2 linked regions of the Marinoscillum sp. 108 genome follow. The protein of the gene in region 1 binds, or shares a complex with, the protein of each later gene. Links are inferred from orthologs where the notes say so. Each region holds a gene or a part of one and is shown in the gene's direction. Other genes may lie near its edges.

What was found. The genes of interacting proteins can lie anywhere in the genome.
Region 2: the proteins of nuoB (region 1) and GV030_RS09965 are in contact, whole or in part, in a crystal structure (PDB 6Y11), measured with the Thermus thermophilus proteins. The link is inferred for Marinoscillum sp. 108 from one-to-one orthologs. Residues at the interface, in WP_096411117.1 of Thermus thermophilus: Arg16, Glu17, Gly18, Leu24, Leu27, Val28, Trp30, Gly31, Arg32, Asn34, Ser35, Trp37, Thr54, Asp55, Ala56, Asp59, Ala61, Arg62, Phe63, Gly64, Glu66, Val67, Phe68, Arg69, Ala70, Ser71, Arg73, Gln74, Ala75, Asp76; in WP_096411122.1 of Thermus thermophilus: Arg36, Val44, Arg45, Met46, Gly47, Pro48, Asn49, Arg50, Val51, Leu57, Gln58, Ala61, Asp62, Ile64, Lys65, Ile67, Phe68, Lys69, Glu70, Ile72, Val74, Glu223, Ala224, Glu225, His233, Thr234, Glu235, Tyr236, Ser237, Trp241.

What each region holds. Positions count from the first base shown.
Region 1 is NZ_LR734811.1:36,387-40,724, reverse strand. The notes cover bases 552-3,430. They hold nuoB (NADH-quinone oxidoreductase subunit NuoB), read left to right. Parts: upstream 552-1,663; coding sequence 1,664-2,197; downstream 2,198-3,430. Other genes in these bases: GV030_RS15435 (NADH-quinone oxidoreductase subunit D), read left to right, coding at 2,750-3,430; GV030_RS15440 (NADH-quinone oxidoreductase subunit C), read left to right, coding at 2,194-2,697; GV030_RS15450 (NADH-quinone oxidoreductase subunit A), read left to right, coding at 1,180-1,677; GV030_RS15455 (LON peptidase substrate-binding domain-containing protein), read left to right, coding at 552-1,159. Also shown: GV030_RS15460 (hypothetical protein), read right to left, coding at 1-442; more of GV030_RS15455, read left to right, coding at 530-551; more of GV030_RS15435, read left to right, coding at 3,431-3,961; GV030_RS15430 (hypothetical protein), read left to right, coding at 4,025-4,338. UniProt on the Escherichia coli protein: NDH-1 shuttles electrons from NADH, via FMN and iron-sulfur (Fe-S) centers, to quinones in the respiratory chain. The immediate electron acceptor for the enzyme in this species is ubiquinone.
Region 2 is NZ_LR734808.1:2,485,297-2,488,448, reverse strand. Bases 1-2,888 are described here. They hold GV030_RS09965 (complex I subunit 1 family protein), read left to right. Parts: upstream 1-860; coding sequence 861-1,916; downstream 1,917-2,888. Other genes in these bases: GV030_RS09955 (NADH-quinone oxidoreductase subunit J), read left to right, coding at 2,769-2,888; GV030_RS09960 (4Fe-4S binding protein), read left to right, coding at 1,913-2,782; GV030_RS09970 (hypothetical protein), read right to left, coding at 99-581; GV030_RS09975 (gluconokinase), read right to left, coding at 1-15. Also shown: more of GV030_RS09955, read left to right, coding at 2,889-3,152. UniProt on the Escherichia coli protein: NDH-1 shuttles electrons from NADH, via FMN and iron-sulfur (Fe-S) centers, to quinones in the respiratory chain. The immediate electron acceptor for the enzyme in this species is believed to be ubiquinone.

The sequences.
Region 1 (4,338 bases):
GAGTTAATCGTTTCATGAGATTGGCGGGGTCCGGATCACTGATCAGAAAGTATTTGTCTCCTTCTACAAGTTTCAGAAAGGCCATGTACTCATTGAATTTGGAAGTTCTCACCTGACCTGACCATGAAGTCATCCGTTGAGCCTTTTTGGTTTCATTGACAAAGATTTTCTCAACTTCCTGAAAGGATTTGGTTTTCCCATTCTTGAAGCTAAGTACCCAGCTAAATTCGGAGATGGTTTTCTGCTCAGGGTCTATTTCCAGAATGTAATAGGCAGACCACATGGCAGGGATCAGAAATGAAATAGCTATGCAGATGACAATGGCCGGAAATTCTGAGAGTCGAAGCAAAGCAAAGGCCATCGAGCCGAGCACAATGAGGGTTCCGACCATTCTGAATTGCCAGGGTAAAATGCGGCCTTGATTAATACGTATTTTGTTCACGGCGTACAAATGTGAGATGATTGGCTAAGGTCATCAATTTTTTAAAATTTATTCAAAACTCTCCGATTACTCTGGCGTTGTGTAGATATGGTGAAAGATATTCCTCTATTTCCGTTGAATTTGGTGGTATTTCCGAGGGAGGAACTCAACCTTCATATTTTCGAACCCCGGTATAAGCAACTGATCAATGACTGCCTGCTTACAAAAACTACTTTTGGTATTCCCTCCTATGTGGAGACCCGAATAGAGTACGGTACCGAAGTAAAGATCGTGGAGGTATCTAAGTTGTATAAGGATGGGCGAATGGATATTAAGACCTCCGGGCTGAGAATTTTCAAAGTGCTTGATTTTCAAAATCCATGGGATACCAAGCAATACGCCGGCGGTCCTGTGGAGTTGGTTGAGTGTATTGACGATACCGACGCCTCCAAGGCCATCAGGATAGTAGAGCTGTGCCGGGAGCTTTTTGAGTGGTTGCATATGGAGGAGGAAATCGGTTTAGGTGAAACAGCGGTGATGTATGATGTCATCCACAAAATAGGGCTGAAGCCAGAGGAGGAGTACCAATTGCTGAAGATGAGCTCTGAAAGTGAGCGGCAATCTTATGTAATCAATCACCTGGAAAACCTGATACCGGCACTGGAGAGGGCAGAGAAGGCCAAAGAAAAAATCAGAATGAACGGACACTTCAAGCACTTCGACCCGTTAAAATTCTAATCATTGTGTAATTTTCAGGGATGTTAGAGATTTCAGGATTTGGAGTTGCTCTGTTATTTATTATCGGGGGTGTAGGGTTTATCATGACCACACTGCTGGTAGGAAAAGCATTGCGCCCTGTTCGCCCCAATGTGGAGAAGGAAACCACCTACGAATCGGGGGAGGACCCCGTGAAGTCTGCGTGGAGTATTTTCAACATACGATTTTACGTAGTTGCGCTTATTTTTCTCCTTTTCGAAACCGAGTTGGTTTTTTTGTTTCCCTGGGCTACGGTATTTGCAGATCCAGAGATGAATGCTGAGACTAGCGGTCTGTGGGGCATGTTTTCCCTCATAGAGACTTTCATTTTCATAGGAATTTTGTTTTTGGGTCTGATCTATGTGTGGGCCAATGGAATGCTCGATTGGGTGAAACCAAAATCAAAAGCGGTAGAATTCAAATCGAAAATACCACTCAAGGCCTATGCGCACATCAATCAAAAAGAATATAAAGTAAGGAAGCAGGATGGGACTACTTGATCAGCAGTTTGGACAGGGGGGGATTATCGTCACCAAGGCAGATGACCTGCTCAACTGGGCACGACTTTCCAGTATATGGCCGATGGGATTTGGCCTGGCCTGCTGCGCCATAGAAATGATGGGGGCCTATGCTTCGGGTTATGATATGGATCGTTTCGGGGTGTTGCCGCGTGCTTCACCACGGCAGTCGGATGTGATGGTGGTGGCCGGTACTGTCACTTTTAAAATGGCCGACCGGGTAAGGAGACTTTATGAGCAGATGGCGGAGCCTAGATATGTGATCTCCATGGGCAGCTGTTCCAACTGTGGCGGACCTTATTGGGAGCATGGTTACCATGTAGTGAAGGGTGTGGATAAAATCATTCCTGTGGATGTGTATGTACCAGGGTGTCCTCCCAGACCAGAGGCGTTGATCGGAGGCTTTATGAAACTTCAGGAGAAGATCAGAGGGGAGTCTCTGATGAAGCCGGAAGCTTTGAAAAAATTAATGGAGAAGAGGAAGAAAGCTACTGTATCATGACCTTTCAAGAACTCAAACAACTTGTAACCGACCAGTTTCCTGAGGCCATGCTTGGTGAGGATTTGAATGCCACGCCGCAGGCCTTGCTGGTGGCACCAGAAGCCATTCATGCAGTTTGTACCTGGCTGCATGCTGGAGAGAAGACTTATTTTGATTCGCTTTCGTGCCTCACCGGACTTGACAATGGCCCTGAAGCTGGCACCATGGAGGTAATTTACAACCTGTACAGCATCCCGTATGATCTGCATCTGATGCTAAAGGTTTCTTTGGAGAGAGCTAATCCTCATATTGATACCGTATCAGATATTTGGAAAACGGCCAACTGGCACGAGCGGGAGGCCTATGACCTTTTGGGTATTCATTTTAATAATCACCCAGATTTGAGGAGAATTCTCTTACCCAAGGACTGGGAAGGCCACCCCTTGAGGAAGGATTATGAGGAACAGGAGAAGTACCATGGCATGACAGTGAAATACGACAGGAAGGAAGCGCCTAACTAGACCCTCGAAAGTAAAATAAATCACGGTTTATCATCATCATTCCAACACTCACTTGAACATTCAATACACATACCACCCGGATCATCTGAAAAACTCAGAACCGTCAGTTTACACAGCGGAGAGTCTGAAAAAAGAGGAAATGCTGATCAATCTGGGACCGCAGCACCCCTCCACTCATGGGGTGCTCAGGCTGGAGGTAATCACCGATGGTGAAATGGTGAAGGATGTGGTGCCTCACCCTGGCTACCTGCATAGATGTTTTGAAAAGCATGCTGAGTCAGTTCCCTTTAATCAGGTGATTCCCTATGTGGATCGATTGGACTATGTGGCAGCCATGAACTCAGAACATGCCTACGCCATGGGTATAGAGCGTATGCTTGGCATCTCTGAGAGAATCCCCAAACGGGTGGAATACATCAGGGTGTTGGTAGCAGAGTTAAACAGGCTTGCTTCCCATTTTGTGGCCATTGGCACCTATGGCATGGATATCGGGGCATTTACCCCTTTCCTCTGGATGATGCGCGATCGTGAGCATATTCTCAGACTTTTAGAATGGGCTTCTGGTGCCCGAATGCTCTATAATTATGTATGGATAGGTGGGTTGTTTTATGACTTGCCTGTGGGCTTCGAAGAGCGCTGCGTGAGCTTTTCAAAATACTTGAAGCCCAAACTCCGAGACCTGGAAAAGCTTTTGATCTCCAATAAGATCTTCATAGATCGTACTGCCCATGTTGGGACCCTCCCGCTTGACCTGGCCATCAACTATGGGGTGACAGGCCCAATGCTGCGTGGATCCGGCCTTAAGTTTGACCTCAGGCGGGTGGATGGATACAGTGTGTATCCCGAACTGGACTTTGAAATACCCATCGGTGAAGGACACGTGGGAGAGGTAGGTGATTGCTGGGATCGCAATTGGGTCCGCTTTCGCGAATGCGAGGAATCCCTAAAAATTATTGACCAATGTCTGACTCAATTGACCTCAGATCATAAACGCACCCGGGAGTTTGATCCACGTGAGATGGTGCCGAAGAAGATCAGGCCGAAGGCTCAGGATTTTTACATTCGTGCAGAAAATCCAAAGGGCGAGTTGGGTTTCTTTTTCCGGACTGACGGACGAAGTGACCAGGCTTTACGTTGCAAGGCGCGCTCCTGCTGCTTCACGAACCTGTCTGTGCTTCCTGAGATCAGCCGGGGTTATATGCTCGCAGACCTTATTGCCATTGTTGGCTCCCTTGATTTTGTCATGGGGGAGGTAGATAGATAATATTTTTCAGAGCTTGCAGCGTTTTTGATACAGCTTCAGTCTTAGTACCAAACCCATGTTACTATGATCTGGAAAAATCAAACATTTCAAATACTGATTGTTGGCATTTTGCTGACTTCATGCGATGCTTTTCAAGAGGATGTAGCTCCAAAAGGAGAGGATGAACTGGTGCTGACGGAAGGTATTTCTGCGTTACCCAACACCCCAGTTTTTATTGATCTGAAGAAGACCATCCGGTCCTCTGAGGCTGTCAGGTTTAGTATTGGCGCGGCGCCCAACAAAGGGAGCGCCACTATTTCGGACCAGGCGATTTTACAGTATGTTCCTAACAACGACTTCACCCATGGGCAGGATGTGGTGTCTATTCAACTTCTTAA
Region 2 (3,152 bases), on another replicon or contig:
AATTGGGTGCGCCATAATATGCGGAAGTTACCAAAAAGGACAATAAAAAAGCCAGCGCAAACGCTGGCTCTCATGACTAAATTGGAGAAATCTTTTATTTAATAGCTTAAAAGGACTTTTTTAGTGTACATCCCCACAATTTGCTCATCTTCCTTGAGTTGGCCCAATAAGTCTTCAAACTCCGCAGTTTGTTGGTTTCTGATGAAGATGGCTATGTCCAGAATTTGTTGAAACTCGGCAATGGCCATCTCCTCTTTGATATATCCTTTCTTGATTCCTTTTTTGTAGTAGCGCTCCAGTTTCTTCACCGAATTATAGATAGCAGGCTTATCTATATAGGTTTTTGGTGTAGGGTTGGTCGAAGATTCTTCTTCTACCCAGGTGTATCGCTCACGGAGCAAGTAAAGTTTCTTAGCTACTTCCTCTCCCATGAAGTGACCCCTGATGAATGCCAAATCAATGGCAGAATCATCCAGTTTATCTTCCATGGCTCTGAAGTGAAACATCTCTTCATCTCCTGACTGGGCCAGTAGTGCAGTACTTGCAGTAACGGCCAAAAAAAACATTAATATCCTCTTCATATTTTTGCTGTTTTATGGTTCTGTAAATTCCAGTTTTTATATAACAACAGAACAAAATTAATCATTAAAATCAGAATATTATATTTTAAAAGGAAGATATCGCATAATTTTATTTCTTTTTTTAATTCTTGCAAAGATTGAGGAACATCCATATTTCATATTAATGATTTTCCAATGAGAGGTGTCCTTTGATGAGAAATAGGCAAACTTTTCTGCTTGTCAGTGTCTTCGTTTAACTTAGCCGCTAACATTTTTAGAAAGACCGATGTTTTAGGGCTAATGATCACTTTTTTATTCTTTTTGCCGTTTTTATTGGGGTTTGTCGTGGTGGGCGTGTACGGTGAGCGCAAGATCGCTGCGTTCGTACAAAACCGCCTCGGTCCGATGGAGGTGGGCCCAAAGGGCTTGTTTCAAACAGTAGCTGATCTGTTGAAAATGTTGCAGAAGGAAGACATTCGGCCAAAGGCAGCTGACAAAGCATTATTTCTTTTCGCGCCCATCCTCATATTTGCTTCTATTTTTGGAGGTTTTGCGGCACTCCCTTTGACTACTGAGGCCTTTCCTCCCGCCTTTTCGGTAGGGGTGTTTTACCTTCTGGCTATCGTTTCCATAGATGTTCTGGGGATTTTGATGGCTGGCTGGGGTTCTAATAATAAGTATTCCCTATACGGCGCCATGCGCTCAGCAGCACAGATTGTTTCCTATGAGATACCACTCGGACTGTCGGTGCTGGCTGTGGTGATGTATGCGCAGACCATGGACCTCCAAAGCATTACACAGCAGCAGGGTATTTTGGGAGAAGCTCCGCGTTACTTCCTGGGCATATCATCTTTGGAGGTGACCGGTATTGGTGGCTTTCTTAGCTGGAACGTCTTCACCATGCCTTTTATGTGGGTAGTGTTTTTGATCTTTTTCATTTCAGGATTAGCGGAGTCCAATAGGGTGCCTTTTGACCTGCCGGAGGCAGAGTCTGAGCTGATCGGGGGCTATCACACTGAGTATAGTGGCTTTCGCTGGGGTATATTCATGCTATCCGAATATGCCATGATGCTATTGGTATCTTTTCTGGCGGCCATTCTTTTTTTTGGTGGCTGGAACACACCTTTGCCCAATATGGGTGTCCTAAAGCTGGCCGACTGGACTACAGGCCCTGTATGGGGTGCATTTTGGCTGGTAAGTAAGGGTACTTTCTTCATTTTTCTGCAGATGATGATTCGATGGACTTATCCCAGACTAAGGGTAGATCAGTTGATGTCATTATCTTGGAAATATTTAACTCCGGCAGCTATTCTGTTGTTGTTTGTGGTTGGCATTTGGAAACTGTGGATGTTATGAGTGGATACTTTAAAAATATCAAAGAGGCATTTAGCACCATGAGTGAGGGCTTAAAGCTCACTTTTGGCTATTTGGCGGATGCCAGAAAATCAAGAACCCCCATAGGGGTAGCCGATGAAAAGTATTTTGATGCGGACAAAGGGATCGTGACACTGGAGTATCCTTATGAGTCTTTACCTGTGCCCGACAATGCCCGCTATCGGCTGCATAATGAGATCGATGACTGTATTGTATGTGATAAGTGTGCCAAAGTATGCCCGGTAGATTGTATCGAGATAGACCCCATATTGGCTCCTGAGACTTTTGGGATGACCTCAGATGGTACACCCAAACGGATTCACGCCGCGAAATTTGACATAGACATGTCCAAATGCTGCTTTTGCGGCCTATGCACGACTGTATGTCCTACGGAGTGTCTCACCATGACCAAGGTTTATGATTTCAGTGAGTTTGATGTGAATGATCATGTGTACTCATTTGCTGAGATGAGTCTGGCGGAGATCGCGCAGAAGCGAAAAGAACTGGCAGAGTTTGAGGAGAAAAAGGCGGCAGCCAAGGCTGCTGCGAAAGGGGACTCTGAGCGTGAGCCTGTGAAAGCCAAAGCTGTGATGCGCCCTAAACCTATGGCACCTAAACCAGCTGGCGCAAAGCCGGTCATGAAGCCAAAACCTGCCGCTAATGAGGAGCAGTCCACTAAGCCAGCGGAGACAGAAAAGCCTCGGCCGGTCATGAAAAAACCTGCGATGAAGCCAGTATTGAAACCCAAAGCCGCCGGTGGCGAGACTGACAAGCCAGAGAACAAGCCCAAGTTTAAGCCCAGGCCGATGATTCCTAAGAAACCAAAAGATGACGATGGGGATAAGTGATGTATTTACAGCGTTTTTCGGACTAATGATTGTAGTGCCCGTCCTGTACCTCCTGTTTACCAAAAACATCATTCGGGCGGCGTTTGCTTTCGTGATTTCATTGTTGGGACTGGCGGCTACTTATGTGCTGCTTCATGCGGAATTGATGGCGGTGGTGCAGATCATGATTTATGCCGGGGGGGTCATTGTACTGCTTATTTTCGGAATTATGCTCACCAAGCGAGTAAGTGATGAGGGTGTGTTTACCCAACACCGAAGTGTGGTGCTGGGCGGTACTGTATGCGCCGTTTTCTTTTTGTTGTTGACCAAATGGACATTGAGCTCTGGGCTGACATGGCCGAATGCTGAAGTTTCGGATATGGATCAGGTA